DNA from 2 places in the Undibacterium sp. RuTC16W genome. Region 2 is predicted to be linked to the other one. Evidence: riboswitches for the same ligand, from Rfam matches in the RefSeq annotation. Region 2 holds a riboswitch; the other holds the start of a gene.
The links. Region 2 has a riboswitch for thiamine pyrophosphate ahead of ACO0K4_RS07925 (TonB-dependent siderophore receptor). Riboswitches for the same ligand answer to the same signal wherever they lie in the genome.
Positions count from the first base shown of each region.

Region 1: linked by a shared signal. The riboswitch ahead of thiC (phosphomethylpyrimidine synthase ThiC) and the one ahead of ACO0K4_RS07925 (TonB-dependent siderophore receptor) in region 2 are both predicted to bind thiamine pyrophosphate.

Region 1 covers NZ_JBMPPE010000002.1:503,237-511,310, forward strand. Annotated here, with positions in the region: gene thiC (phosphomethylpyrimidine synthase ThiC) at 1-1,454, opposite strand, end outside; TPP riboswitch at 1,521-1,623, opposite strand; gene ACO0K4_RS06650 (diguanylate cyclase) at 1,912-3,981, opposite strand; gene ACO0K4_RS06655 (valine--tRNA ligase) at 4,289-7,303, shown strand; gene ACO0K4_RS06660 (DUF2147 domain-containing protein) at 7,601-8,044, shown strand.
Region 2 covers NZ_JBMPPE010000003.1:252,705-260,778, forward strand. Annotated here, with positions in the region: gene ACO0K4_RS07885 (TetR/AcrR family transcriptional regulator) at 1-65, shown strand, start outside; gene ACO0K4_RS07890 (TIGR00730 family Rossman fold protein) at 70-651, shown strand; gene ACO0K4_RS07895 (DUF3460 family protein) at 759-968, shown strand; gene ACO0K4_RS07900 (segregation and condensation protein A) at 984-1,841, shown strand; gene panC (pantoate--beta-alanine ligase) at 1,895-2,734, shown strand; gene ACO0K4_RS07910 (cobalamin-binding protein) at 2,734-3,627, shown strand; gene ACO0K4_RS07915 (zinc-dependent peptidase) at 3,723-4,571, opposite strand; gene rarD (EamA family transporter RarD) at 4,810-5,688, shown strand; TPP riboswitch at 5,795-5,914, shown strand; gene ACO0K4_RS07925 (TonB-dependent siderophore receptor) at 5,962-8,074, shown strand, end outside.

The DNA.
Region 1 (8,074 bases), on a different contig from region 2:
GCACCGATGCCAGAGGTAATGTGGTCGTAACCCGGAGCGATATCGGTCGTCAACGGTCCGAGTGTATAGAACGGCGCCTCATGACATTGCTCCAGTTGCAGATCCATGTTTTCCTTGATCAGGTGCATAGGCACATGACCCGGGCCTTCGATCATGACCTGCACATCATGCTTCCAGGCGATTTGCGTGAGTTCGCCTAAGGTTTTTAATTCACCTAATTGTGCCTCGTCATTGGCGTCGTAAATCGATCCGGGACGCAAGCCGTCACCGAGGCTAAACGAGACATCATAGGCTTTCATGATCTCGCAGATATCTTCAAAATGCTCGTACAGGAAACTTTCTTTGTGATGTGCGAGGCACCATTTCGCCATGATGGAACCACCGCGTGACACGATGCCTGTCATACGTTTTGCCGTCATCGGCACATATTGCAAACGCACGCCTGCATGGATGGTGAAATAATCGACACCCTGCTCCGCCTGCTCGATCAGCGTGTCGCGGAAAATCTCCCAGGTCAGGTCTTCGGCCTTGCCGTTGACTTTTTCCAGCGCCTGATAAATCGGCACAGTACCGATCGGCACCGGTGAGTTACGGATGATCCATTCACGGGTTTCGTGGATGTGTTTTCCCGTCGACAGATCCATGACGTTATCGCCGCCCCAGCGGATTGCCCAAGTCATTTTTTCGACTTCTTCACCGATGCTGGATGTCACGGCAGAATTGCCGATATTCGCATTAATCTTGACCAGAAAATTACGACCGATAATCATCGGCTCGACTTCGGGATGATTGATATTGGCAGGAATAATCGCACGGCCACGAGCAATCTCTGAGCGCACGAATTCTGCGGTAATTTCGTCGGGAATCGATGCCCCAAAAGACTGGCCCGGATGCTGACGTCCCATCAGGTCAGCCAACTTATTGCCCATGGGTCCGGAGGCTTTCAGCCTGGCCAGATACTCTTTGCGTTGCAGGTTTTCACGGATCGCGATGTACTCCATCTCAGGCGTGATCATGCCCTGTCTTGCGTAATGCATCTGGCTGACATTTTTGCCTGCCAGAGCACGCCGTGGCTTACGTTTGAGATTAAAGCGCAACTCCGCCAGCTTGGGATCATTCAGTCTTTCGATACCATACTCTGACGATGGCCCGGACAATTCTTCGGTGTCCTTACGCTCAGCAATCCAGGCGCCACGTACCGATGCCAACCCTGAACGAATATCAATATTGACAGCAGGATCGGTGTAAGGACCGGATGTATCGTAGACATAAATCGGGGGATTTTTTTCCGAGCCGAACATGGCTGGCGTATCGGATTGACTGATTTCACGCATCGGCACACGGATGTCTGGACGACTTCCCTGAACATAGATTTTGCGTGAGTTAGGCAAAGGCTGTATTGCAGCCTGGTCGACTGTCGCAGTAGCGGACAGAAATTGTGGATTGGCGTTCATTTTGCTCCCATTAACGTGCACATTATTGATGGCAGCTTGGGAGGCTTGAGGTACGCGCAAGGGTACTGCGGTACGATTTTGCTTCCCTTCGCTGGCATTATCCAGATCAGGTTCGAGGGTATTTCTCACCCGACAGCGACTATTGCTGTCAGGACCCCTAGCAGTTCTTACTTACGTTCTTACTTACGTTCTTACTTACGTTATTACTTACGTTATTACTTAGTTTTTACTTCATCGATCGCTTATTACAATCAGTTTTGCGATCACTACATTCTTTATGTGGGCCATTCATTCACAGCCCAAAGCGGATGCAGCATTGGCTATGTTGAGCTAGCCTGGATCATTCCTTACTTCTGACCAGCTATGAATAAGTTCACAATGGGCTGCATTATATAGCGGGTCCGCGCTAAAAGTCCGCATGTTTTTGATGCGGCTGATTGAGCGGCCTTTTAGTGACTTACTCAGCTACCTTTTCCGTTTCTGCGTTTTCTTTAGCCTTACCGGGGCCAACAACTTCAATCAGTTCAACCATGCCCTCTGTTAACGCGGCGGATAAATCATGATCCAGCACTTTCATTGCCTGCTCTTGCGGCACCAGCAATTTCGCTAACCCATAGGCGCGATTGCGGCCATGTGCCTTGCCGAGATATAAGGCCATGTCGGCCATCTGCATAGCTTTTTCCCAATTACATACCTCCTCCGGAATACCAGAAAACGGCAGCGAGATAAACCCGGCAGTGACCGTGACCGGCACCGATATGTCCCCGACTTGAATATTCTGTTCACCGATCGCAAACAACACGCGCTCCACCAGTCGCGTGAGTTGATTGGGGTGCGATTTCGGTGAATAAATTAAAAATTCCTCGCCGCCCCAGCGCAACACCATATCAGTATCACGCACGGCTTTTTTCAGCCGGTGCGCCACTTCCATTAAGACGCTGTCACCAACCGCATGACCCCAGGTATCGTTAATTTGCTTGAAGTGATCGATATCCATCAATATCAGGCAGTCGGGATTGCTGCTGTCATCGCCACGCCGGTCTTTTTCTGCACTGATCATGCGGGTTCGCATCAGATCGACAAATGAGCGGCGATTGTATAGGCCGGTCAGTGGATCGCGTACAGCATGAAACTCAAGCTGCTGATTCGCTTCGAGTAATTTTTCATTCGCTCTCCGTACACGCCGGTATAAGAGAAAAATAAATATACCTGCCATAACGGTCACCACTGCACCGAGCAAAGTAATAATTTGCTGCAGGCGGCGATTTTTAATATCCGCGTCCTTTAACTGGTTTTCGCGAGCGAGTAATTCAATTTGTTTTTGCCGCTGATCCGCGTTGAAGGTTTCTTGCAACGTGGCGACTGCCTTAGCACCATCCGAGCGAAATAACTCATTACTCAATACCTGTTGTCTGCGGACGACGCTGAGCGCCTCTTTATACATGCCCGCTTTTTCATACATGCGCCCAAGCTCATCCAGTACGCCTTCGAGATCGGCTCTTGCCTCGATCTTCTCAAAATACGCGATAACCGTATTGACCTTCTCAGCTCCTTGCGCGATTTTCCCCTGGCCGCCCAAGGCGAATCCCCAGTTGACCGTCGCAAATGCTTTGGAGTAGTCATCATCCATCTCCACCGCTTTGGCATAGGCGAGCCTGGAGGTGCGCTCAGCCTCGACAAAATTTTGCATGACCAGATATTGATCTGCGATATTTCCTAGCGCCGTCACCTCAACACTGGCGAGCGAAGCTTCGCGACCGATCGCCAGAGCGCGCTCATACGCATTCAAGGCATCTTTGTTGCGCCCTAGCTGGGCAAATGCTACGCCTTGCGCGACCCTTAATGAGGACAGTGTTTTGGGTTCACTCGCCACCGGAGATAACTTCAAGGCCTCATCCACAGTGGCTAACGCTTTCTCGGGATTTTTCATCGAGTTATACAGATTCGCGATGGAATTGAGTCGATATAATTTAGATTGAATCTGCCGCCGCGGTTGTTGCTCGGTCAGTTTCAGCGCCTCCAGATAATGTGACAGCGCGAGTTCAAAACGCGCGGTAGACGCATACACTGCGGCGAACGCATTTTGTATGCGCATCCTCAGCTCAGGGTCGCTACTGTTCTTTGTTCTGGCTTGAATTTCAGTCAGCGTTGCAATACTTTGCTCAGGATGTCCGGCATCCAGTGCCTGCAAGGCTTCGCCGATTTGAGCAAAGGCGATCGAATCTTTATCCCCTTGCCTGGTTGCCAGCGCCAGCAAGGCGGCGTTCTCTTTCTCTGCCTGCTTGGCTTTACCGGCATCGTATAAGAGGCCGATCATGGTCTTTAATGTGCGCAACTTGACCTGATAAGTCGCCTCTGGCGGCAAATTTGCTTCGAATTCCTGGAATTGCTTTAGCGCCGCAGCATTATCGATATCGCCGAAGGCCTGCATCTTATCGATTTGCTCCATGTCCTCCTTTTCACCGGCGTGACTAAGCCCGGCCAGAGAGAGGCCAAGCACCAAAGCGGTCAAGCAGATACGGATCATTGCATTTCCGACCATGTCTATTCGTTCAGAAGGCTTGTGGCATTGAATGGAGACGCGACAGAAACAAACCAAGGGGCAAAATCCCCGTTATGTTTCATTCGGGCTATATCCTAGCATTTTAACTACACGCAATTGATGCTTTTTTACGCTATTTTTCATAATAACGACATCTCATTGCGGACACACGAAGCACGATAGAGACACTTTAGGGGCACGTAATCTATGCAGCAATTTTCAGCGTGAAACTCGAGCTGAGTGCGCTCGTCATTTATAATCATTGTTTAAGCAAACCAACTAGATACCAATCATGGAATTAGCCAAGTCATTTGAGCCCGCCGAAATCGAAGCATTCTGGCGTACGGAGTGGGAAAAACGTGGATATTTCACGGCCAGTACCGATGCCAGCAAGCCATCGTTCAGCATACAACTGCCGCCGCCGAATGTGACTGGCACCCTGCATATGGGACATGCGTTCAACCAGACGATTATGGATGGATTAACCCGCTACTACCGTATGCGCGGCCACAATACAGCCTGGATCCCGGGCACCGATCACGCCGGTATTGCTACCCAAATTGTGGTGGAACGCCAGCTCGATGCACAAAAAATCTCGCGTCATGATTTGGGCCGTGAAAAGTTCTTAGAAAAAGTCTGGGAATGGAAAGAAAAATCCGGCTCGACAATTACTGGTCAAATGCGCCGCATGGGTGCATCGGCTGACTGGGATCGTGAATACTTTACGATGGATGCACCACGCTCTAAAGTCGTAACCGAAGTGTTTGTACGTCTGGTAGAGCAAGGTCTGATCTATCGCGGTAAGCGTCTGGTGAACTGGGATCCAGTCCTCGGCACCGCCGTGTCTGATTTGGAAGTGGTGTCGGAAGAAGAAGACGGCTCCATGTGGTACATCCGCTATTTTTTGGCGGATGGATCAAGCTACCAATTCCCTATTACGTTTGACGAAGCGGGCAATGCGACTGAGTGGGAGGATCGCAATTTTTTGGTCGTAGCCACTACACGACCAGAAACCCTGCTTGGCGACGTTGCAGTTGCAGTTGACCCGACTGATGCACGTTACAAAGCACTAGTCGGAAAACAGCTCAAATTGCCGCTGACCGAACGTGAAATTCCAGTGATTGTCGACGAGTATGTAGATAAAAATTTCGGCACTGGCTGCGTGAAAATCACTCCCGCACACGACTTCAACGATTACGCGGTTTGGCAACGACACAAGGATGAGATTGAATTACCCCTGTTTAGCATATTAACCTTGGATGGAAAAATTATATCTGGCGATTTAATTGATGAGGAAAATAACTTCGGCTTTACGGGAGGTGGCACTTCTAACTCAATCATTCAAAATGCATCTATTAACCATCAAATTTCGCAATTACAAATTGAAGGACGAGTCATACCAGAAAAATACGTAGGTCTTGACCGTTTTGTCGCCCGCAAACAAATCGTGGCCGACCTGGACAAAGATGGCTTACTCGAATCCGTCAAACCGCACAAACTCATGGTACCGCGCGGTGACCGCACGAACGTCGTGATTGAGCCGATGCTGACGGATCAGTGGTTCATGGCAATGAGCAAACCCGCACCGGAAGGCACTCACTTTCCAGGCAAATCCATCGCTGAAGTCGCGCTGGAAAAAGTCGCCAGCGGCGAAATCAAATTCGTACCGGAAAACTGGAATACGACTTACAACCAATGGCTGAACAATATCCAGGACTGGTGCATCTCACGCCAGCTCTGGTGGGGTCATCAGATCCCGGCATGGTATGGTGACCATGGTGAAATTTTTGTCGCCCGCAATGAGGACGAGGCAAAAGCAAAAGCCACTGCAGCAAACTACACCGGCGCACTAAGACGTGATGACGATGTACTCGACACCTGGTTCTCATCCGCCCTGGTTCCGTTTTCGACGATGGGCTGGCCGGAAGAAACCAAGGACATGCAAATGTTCTTGCCATCATCCGTCTTAGTCACAGGCTTCGACATCATTTTCTTCTGGGTGGCGCGCATGGTCATGATGACCGCGCATTTCACTGGTAAGGTGCCGTTCCATACCGTCTATGTACATGGACTGGTACGCGATTCCAGTGGTCAGAAAATGTCGAAATCCAAAGGAAATACGCTGGATCCTATCGATCTGATCGATGGCATCAGTGTTGACGACCTGGTCGCCAAACGCACCATCGGCTTGATGAATCCCAAGCAAGCCAGCGCGATTGAAAAAGCTACCCGTAAAGAATTTGCCGATGGCGTCCCCGCCTATGGTACTGATGCCTTGCGCTTCACAATGGCGAGCTACGCATCTCTCGGCCGCAATATCAATTTCGATCTGGGTCGCTGCGAAGGCTATCGTAATTTCTGCAATAAATTGTGGAACGCCACCCGCTTCGTGCTGATGAACACCGAAGGCAAGGACTGTGGTTTTGGTGCCGGAGTGACGGATGCCGATCTCGATTATTCACAAGCTGACAAATGGATTATCTCGATGCTGCAGCATGCAGAAGCCGATATCGAAAAGGGGTTCAGTGACTATCGCTTCGACAACATTGCGTCATCCATTTATAAATTTGTCTGGGACGAATATTGCGACTGGTATCTGGAAGTCGCGAAGGTACAAGTCCAACACGGCAGCGAGGCGCAGCAACGCGCAACCCGCCGTACCTTATTGCGCGTGCTCGAAGCGATTTTACGCCTGGCACATCCGGTAATTCCCTTCGTGACTGAAGCGTTGTGGCAGACGGTAGCGCCGCTGGCAGGTAAACATCTGGATCCGGCGGGCGATTCCATCATGCGTCAGCCATATCCTTTGGTGAATGCGGCGAATATCCACACCGGCGCAGAAGAATGGATGAACGCACTCAAATCGCTGACCGATGCATGCCGTAACCTGCGCGGTGAAATGCAGCTATCACCCGCCCTGCGCGTCCCGCTCCTCTTGCAGGCAGGTAGTGCAGAAGAGAAATTGCAGTTGCAATCCTTTGCGCCATATCTGCAAGCGCTGGCAAAACTCTCGGAAGTTCAGGTCCTTGATGTACTGCCAGAATCACCTGCACCAGTGTCTATCATCGGCACGGCCAAACTGATGTTAAAAGTTGAGATCGATGTGGCGGCAGAACGCGAACGCCTGGGTAAAGAGATCGCGAAACTCGATGCCGAAATCAGCAAGGCACAAGCCAAACTCAGCAATGAGAGCTTCGTCGCACGTGCACCTGCACAAGTCGTCGCACAAGAGAAGGAACGTGTCGCCGGCTTCAGTGCAACACTGGAAAAAATGCGTGAGCAATTTGCCAAATTACCGGCAGCATAATGACGCTCACCCCATGTGACACTCTGAGGATCTGACGACCTGACGATCTGACACTCGCTCCATCAAAAGCAGCCTACTGGCTGCTTTTTTTTCGCCCCGGATAATAGAAGATGTTGTGTTTTACCTTCATTAAAGTAGACACTCTAATTATTTAGTACATGACAAAAAAACTGCCACGTACAATCAGTCGCAGAAATTTACCGCTTCTTCCCATGTCGGCTTCATGAGTGTCGTTACGGTCATCAATCAACACTCAGAATGCTGAAATGGAATTGGTCAAACTAAAACGGAGACAATATGAACAAAAAAACAGGCATCGCCGCACTGCTACTACTATGCATCACCTCAATGGCATTCGCTCAGGATACGCCCGTCGGTTTGTGGAAAAATATCGATGACAAGTCCGGCAAACCCAAGGCACTGATCCGTATTTCAGAAAATAGCGGCGAACTGATAGGGAAAATCGAAAAGCTATTTCCCGAAGGTGAAGAAGATCAAAATCCCAAATGCGATAAATGCGATGGCGTGAATAAAAATCAGCCTATCATCGGCATGACGATTTTGTTTGGCTTAAAAAAAGACGGTGACGAATATAACGGCGGTCGCATTCTCGATCCCGCTAATGGCAAACTTTATCGCAGCAAACTTTCGGTCACCGACAACAATAAAAAACTCAATGTCCGTGGCTATATCGGCACACCGTTATTCGGTCGCTCACAAGTCTGGGTACGGGAACAATAGTCGCTATGTTGACGTCAGCGAACCGTGCTG
Region 2 (8,074 bases):
GTGGTGAAACCAAAAATGTTTTTGAAAAACTGTCGCAAGAATATCTGAAAAAAATTAATGCCTAGGTTGATCCAGTCTTTATGCGTTTATTGCGGCTCATCTGCCGGGACGGCGGATGAGTATGCAAAAGGGGCAAAGCAACTAGCCGCAGCGATGGTGGCTCGCAACATTGCACTGGTCTATGGTGGCGGCAATGTCGGTTTAATGGGCATCATTGCAGATGAAGTGCTACGCCTAGGCGGCAACGTTACCGGCGTCATTCCGCAAGCCCTGATGGACAAGGAAGTCGGGCATACAGGTTTGAGCCAATTGCATATTGTCAGCAATATGCATGAGCGCAAAGCGATGATGGCGGAACTGTCCGATGGCTTTATCGCCATGCCCGGTGGCATCGGCACGCTCGAAGAGCTTTTTGAAATGTTCACCTGGTCACAGTTGGGCTTCCATGAAAAACCGCTAGGCCTGCTAAATATCCATGGGTTCTATGACAGCTTAGTCGATTTTTTGCAGCACACCGTAAATGCTGGCTTTTTAAAGCAAGAACATCTCGCTCTGCTGCACAATGAGGCTGATCCGTTGACATTGCTGGACGCACTCCAGCAAGCACGCCCTCCGCATTTGACCAAATGGATTCATCAAGACGATCTTTGATGCCCCAGTAAGAATCACCGCTTATTCCAACGCAACAAGCAAAATTCGCCTTGATTACAGGGTAAAATGCGGTTTTGATTGTTCATTTACCTGCTGATCGCGACATCATGAAGTTTTCCAAACAATTTTCGCTCTACGAATCCGAAGCTACGCAATTCATCAAAAGCCTCAAGCAGGCAAATCCTGCTTTAGAGCAGAGTCAGCGTGATGGCCGCGCCCTGCTATGGGATAAAGCACCGACAGACCTGGATACGCAGCAACGCAGTAAAGAATCGCGCATCGAGCAACAAGCTTACGTCTACCAAAACAAGGGCTAAGAAGCCCGACATGCTGTGACAGCAAGCGCCACATTACCCGCAACCGATTTACCTCTCGTAGGCGACAATGACAGCACACCCAATGTCGTTGACGGCCTCGCGTTTGCTAAATTGTATGGTGAGCCACTGTTTAAGCTGCCCAATGATCTGTATATCCCGCCTGATGCGCTTGAGATTTTTTTAGAGGCCTTCGAAGGGCCGCTGGATTTATTGCTGTATTTAATACGCAAACAAAACTTCAATATTCTCGATATCCCGATGGCGCAAGTCACACTGCAATATCTGGAATACGTGGAGCAAATCCGCAAAAACAATCTGGAACTGGCCGCAGAATACCTGTTGATGGCAGCAATGCTGATCGAGATCAAATCTCGTATGCTACTGCCAAGTACCAAGAGTCAACAAGGTGAAGAGGCCGAAGATCCGCGTGCAGAACTGGTAAGGCGCCTGCTTGAATACGAGCAAATGAAACTAGCCGCCTATGATCTGAATGCGGTACCTCAGCTAGGTCGTGATTTTTTGCACGCGCAAGTATTTATCGAGCAAAACACCGTGCTGCACTGGCCACATGTAGAAGTCGCCGATCTGCAAGCCGCCTGGGCTGACGTGCTCAAACGGGCGACGCTGGTTGCGCATCATAAAATCAGTCGCGAAGAACTCTCCGTGCGCGAGCACATGACGGGGATTTTACGTAAACTCCAGTCAGCCAAATTTGTTGAATTTTCAGAATTGTTTGATCCTGCAAAAGGCGCACCGGTATTGGTCGTCAATTTTGTTGCGCTTCTCGAATTAGCGAAAGAAACCCTGATCGAAATCACGCAGGCTGAAGCATTTGCGCCAATTTATGTCCGTCTCTCATACTCTCCTGCCTAAACGGCACGGGTAAGAATCCAGACATCTCACAACTCATATCACATCTTCATCCAATGAAAATTATCTCCTCCATTGAAGAATTACGCGACCAGTTGCGCGGCCAATTACGTACCGCTTTCGTTCCTACGATGGGCAATTTGCACGAAGGTCATTTATCACTGATGCGCCTGGCGAAGAAACATGGTGATCCGGTTGTTGCATCCATTTTTGTAAATCGTTTGCAATTTGGCCCAAATGAAGATTTTGATAAATACCCCAGAACATTTCAAGCTGACGTCGAGAAGCTGGAAAAAGAGGGTGTCTATGTTTTATTCGCGCCCACTGAAAGAGATCTGTATCCAGAGCCGCAAGAATATCGCGTGCGTCCGCCAGACGACTTAGGCAATATTCTGGAAGGTGAATTCCGTCCGGGCTTTTTTACCGGTGTAACCACGGTCGTCCTAAAACTATTTTCTTGTGTACAGCCACGTGTCGCCGTTTTCGGTAAAAAAGATTATCAGCAATTGATGATCATCCGCAACATGGCGAAGCAATTTGCATTACCGACAGAAATCATCGCTGCCGAAACCTGGCGCGCCGAAGATGGCCTGGCATTGTCATCACGCAATGGTTATTTATCAGAATCAGAACGTGCTGAAGCGCCCGTTTTGTATCAAACGCTGAATGAGGTCGCTCAGGAAATCCGTGCGGGTCATCTGGATATTTTTGAACTCGAAAAACAAGCAATGGCAAAACTGGCAAATCGCCACTGGAAACCTGATTACATCTCTGTGCGCAAACGTGCCGACTTACAACCACCATCGGCAGGTGACATTGCACAAAAAGCCGAATTAGTTGTCGTCGCCGCTGCTAAGCTAGGCAATACACGCTTAATCGACAATCTGGAAGTCTGATGACCAGAGCAAACTGGGTCTTCTGTAAGATCGCTGGACTTACATTACTGCTGGCCACCCAGTTCAGCCACGCCTCAGTAAGCGTAACCGATGATGCTCAACGCAAAATTACGCTGACCAAGCCAGCTCAGCGCATCATCAGTCTGGCACCACACACAACAGAATTACTATTTGAAGCAGGTGCAGGCGCATTAATAGTCGGCGTCAGCGACTACAGCGACTATCCCGAAGCCGCAAAAAAGATCGTGCCTATCGGTAATGTATTTGCACTCGATCTGGAACGTATCATTGCTTTAAGGCCTGACCTGATCGTGATATGGGGCACTGGCAACGCAAAGACGCTAGCAAATAAACTACGTGACACCGCCATACCGGTATTTGAAAGCGAACCACATCATTATGAAGATATCGCCAGCTCGATAGAGCGCCTGGCAATCCTGACAGGTAATGCAGAAACCGGAAAAATCGCGGCAGAAAAATTTAGGCACAGGCTAGAAAAACTACGTCAAACTTATCTGCTCACGGAAAAACAAAAAACCGTCAGTGTGTTTTACCAGATCGCTCGAAAGCCACTGATGACGCTCAATGATCAGCACATGGTGTCGGCTGCAATCCGCTTATGCGGCGGGCAAAATATTTTTGGTTCACTCAAAGAAATCAGCCCCACCGTCACTGCTGAGGCTGTACTGGTCGCGAATCCCGATGTCATCATTACCGGCAGCAGCGACAAGCAAGATGTATTTGCAGATTGGCGTCAATTTAGCAATATGACCGCTATCAAGAAGGATCATTTATTCACAGTCAAAGGCGACTGGCTGAATCGCTCGGGTCCTCGTATTCTGGATGGCACCGAAATGCTCTGCAAACATCTGGCGACTGCACGAACAAAATAAATCTCTGCTGCACATTCTCTGCTCATCGATGCTTCTTACAAATGAATAGCATGCGAAGCGGAACTATGCAGCTATACAAGCGTCATCACACTTACTTAACTCCAGTCGCGCGGATCAACCTGATAATACGCCCTGAACTGTTCAAATAAAGCCGTATGGCGACGTGCCATTGCCCAAGGTTTCTCAAAAAATGTTTCTGTAACGACCGCAAAAAATTCAGCCGGATTAGTCGCACCATAGGGATCAATCACCGTATCCTCACCCAGCGCAAGCGCCTGCTGTAAAGCCGCAAACTCTTCAGACAAAATTCTTGACCACCTCTCATATTTAGCCTTGCTGCCCAAAGCAGGAGCGCCATTCGTTACCCCTGTCTCGCTGTCCAGCTGATGCGCAAATTCATGCAGTACGACATCGTGACCTTCGGCCTGCTCACCTCCGCGACGCTGTACATGATCCCACGCCACAATCACACGTCCGTCACTCCACGATTCTCCCGACAAACTTTGATGAGCATGGGTGACCACGCCGCCAATACCCGTTTCGAGTCGAGGTACGACAAATGGGCCCGGATAGACTAATACTGTTTTTAACGCCGGATAAACTGGCGTCGAGCGATTAAGCAGCAGCATGCATGCCCTGCCCGCTATCGTGACTTTAATCTCGTCCGACATCTGCAGGCCGTCACAGGCAATAAATTTTTTCTGATATAAAAATTGCTTGATCAGTCGCTTCAATTGCAGCTGGACATCCGCCGGCATGCGCGAGTACACCGGAATATTTTTACGCAAAATCTTCGCATAATGCGATGGAAACGGCTGCTGTACTGCGCGCTTTAACAAATACGCAGGCAAATATACTGCGGCCAACATGGTAATAGCCAGCAACGCCAGAAAAAAGATTAAAGGTAAGGCATTCACAACATACTCCTGATAGCGCGGTGCCATAACGGATCCGGCAACAGCGATTCACCAACATAGTGATTTCCAACTAAGTTCCAAGTTGGGACAAAGCGGGTAAACGCAAGAGTGCACCGCTGAATTGACTGAGATCAGGACACGCTCCCCGAATTGCTGCGATAATGTCAACTCTTCGGTGTCATCGCAATTGTCCAGAGTTTTGGATACTGCAGCGCTCTGCCTCCTGGTTTTGGACACTGCAATCTCCTCACTTGATCGTACATTCATGCGCAAAGGCATACTCTTAGCAGCATCCGCTTATATCATCTGGGGCTTATTTCCGGTTTATTTCAAATCATTACATGGCGTTCCTGCTCTGGAAATCCTGTTGCACCGAATGCTATGGTCTTTAGTATTTCTCGTCACAGTACTGGCAGTTCGCAAACAATGGTCATGGCTAAGCAACTTATTGAGCCAGCCGAAACTGATTGCAGGATTTGCGGCAAGTGCCTTACTGCTCTCCGTAAATTGGCTTATCTACATATGGGCAATCAATAACGACCGAGTCGTCGATGCCAGCCTCGGGTATTTCATGACGCCTCTAGTAAATGTCTTACTCGGCTTTGTACTACTGCGTGAACGGCTGCGTATAGGTCAATGGATCGCTGTCGCACTCGCTGCCTGCGGCGTCATCTGGCTGACGGTGCAAGCAGGGCATCCACCGGTTATCGGCTTGTCTCTGGCAATCAGTTTTGGTATTTATGGCTTGTTGCGCAAGACCGCTGCGCTAGGTGCATTAGAGGGGTTATCGCTGGAAACTTTTATTTTATTTCCGTTTGCATTTGCTTACCTCAGCTACCTCACCCTACAAGGGCATAATGCTTTTCTCAGTGGCACAACAAGCACTCAATCCTTATTGCTGGCCGCAGGACCGATTACGGCGATTCCTCTCCTGATGTTTGCTGCCGGTGCACGCCGCATACCGATGGCAACCCTGGGCTTATTGCAGTACATCGCGCCGTCAATTCAATTAGTGCTTGGCGTCTATCTTTATCATGAGCCTTTCAGCGGCGACAGATTAATTGGCTTTATTGCGATCTGGACTGCCTTGGTCGTGTACTCCGTCGAAGGATTACGTCATACCTTCAAACGACAACCTGCCTGACAGCCGCCTGACATCTGAATTGCGCATCTCAAATACGCAGAACACTGGAATTAGCATGCCGGCCTGTACCTGAATCCGGCGACTATCTGGATTCGTAGTAAAATGATGGCCTCGCTAGGGGTCCTGTTTGACGATAATGATATGTTCAGATCGTCTCTTGCAGGTGAGAAATACCCTTGAACCTGATCTGGATAATGCCAGCGTAGGGAAGCGCAAAGTCTCCTTCCGTCTCTTTGTTTGCTCCTGCGCTGACTTCGCAAAAAAGAGCAAACTATGCAAAAACTAACATCACCTTCCCTGCGCCTGACGCTACTTGCATCAGCAATCGCGCAGACCTGTATTGCCATGCCTTCAGCCTATGCGCAAAGCAGCGACAAAGTATTGCCTGAGGTCGTTATCAGCGCGAATAAACAGTTGAAAGAAAAACCGCTTACCAATACGGTTGCAGGATTTGTCGATGCTCCATTGCAGGACATTCCAGTCTCCGTTACCGTATTCTCTCAGCAGCAAATCCAAGACTTACGCATCCGCAGCAGTACAGATGCGATGAAGTTTGATGCGAGTGTCAATGATGCGTATAACGCTATTGGTTATGCAGAGCAATTTTCGATTCGCGGCTTTGCTCTTGATAACACCAGTAGCTATCGTAAAGACGGGCTTGCAATCCCGGGGGATGCCTCGATTCCGCTAGAAAATAAAGAGCGCATCGAGATTCTTAAAGGCTTAGCGGGTTTCCAGGCAGGCTTCGCCACACCAGGCGGCATTATCAATTACGTCGTAAAGCGCCCTACTGTCACGCCATTGCGCTCAGTTACCGTAGAGGCTAGTGAACGCGGTACCTTATACGGCACAGCGGATCTGGGTGCTCAGTCGGACGACGGACAATTTGGTTACCGTATCAATGCTGCTGCAGAAAAAATCCGCTCTTATGTCAAAGGTGCGAATGGCGATCGTCAATTTATCTCAGGTGCATTTGACTGGCACATCACACCAAAAGCGCTGCTTCAACTCGATCTCGACTATCAACGCAAATCGCAGCTCACAGTTCCTGGCTATCAGCTGTTTAACGGCACCGACCTGCCACGCGGGATTAATCCCGATACGATGCTCAACGACCAGCCGTGGGCAAGACCGGTATTGACACGGAGCAGCAATATCGGCTTGCGTTTTGAGTATCAGTTCAATGACGACTGGCGTGCGAGTTTCTCTGCGAACCGCCATGATTTCAAACGTGATGATTACACCGCATTTCCATATGGCTGCTCGGCTGCCAACCTCTATCCCGGCTATTGCGCAAACGGTGACTATGATGTGTACGACTACCAGAGCGTGAATGAATCCAAATCACCGGTTGCCACACAAGCGATACTGAACGGTAAATTGGCGACCGGCGCGGTACTACACCATCTTGCCCTGGGTTTTTCAAGCTTCCAGAGACGCGACCGCTTTGGCGATTACGTCTATGACTATGCTGGCGCCAGCAATGTGTTTCATCCCGTCGTCGTACCGCCGTCCAGCAATGTAACAGGACCGGTATCATTGCGCAGAACGGATAAAGAATGGTCTTTGTTTGCACAAGACATTATCGATATCAACGATGCGTGGAAGCTCCATGCAGGCCTGCGTCACATCGCCATCGAGCGTCACCAGGCAGACAATCCTGGCTACGATCGTAGCTACGAGTTACCGAGTCTGGCATTGGTATTTAAACCGCAATCTACAATCAGTATCTACGGATCTTTCAGCGAAGGTCTGGAACACGGCGGCATCGCTCCATTTGGCACCGCCAATGAAAACCAGATGCTGAATCCGGCTAAATCAAAACAAGTCGAAGTCGGTATCAAAGCCGATCTGACCCGTGATTTCAGCATCAGCGCGGCGGCCTTCCGTATCAAGAAACCACTTGAATATACGAACACCGGCAATGTCTATGTCAGCAATGGCATCGCCATACATAAAGGATTGGAATTAACACTCCAGGCCCGTCTGACACCCGCATTATCATCCGGTGTCAGCTTCACAGCGCTCGATGCGCGTCAATCCGGCACGGGCATCAGCGGCCTTGACGGTCAACGCGTCACCAATGTCCCCGCACTAAAATCTGTTGTATATCTCGATTATATGATTGCCGATTTACCCGGACTGAGTGTCAACGGCAGTTGGAATTACGCAGGAAATAAAGCGTTTCAGCCAGATAACAGCGTGATGGTGCACGGATATAGCGTATTTAATCTGGGTGCACGCTATAACACCAGGGTAGCCGGTGTTATCACAACATTGCGCTTTAACATTGATAACGTGACTGATAAGTTCTACTGGCGCGATGTCACACAATCATTGGGCGGCTATCTGTTTCCCGGTGCCCCCAGAGTAGCTAAAGTCTCCG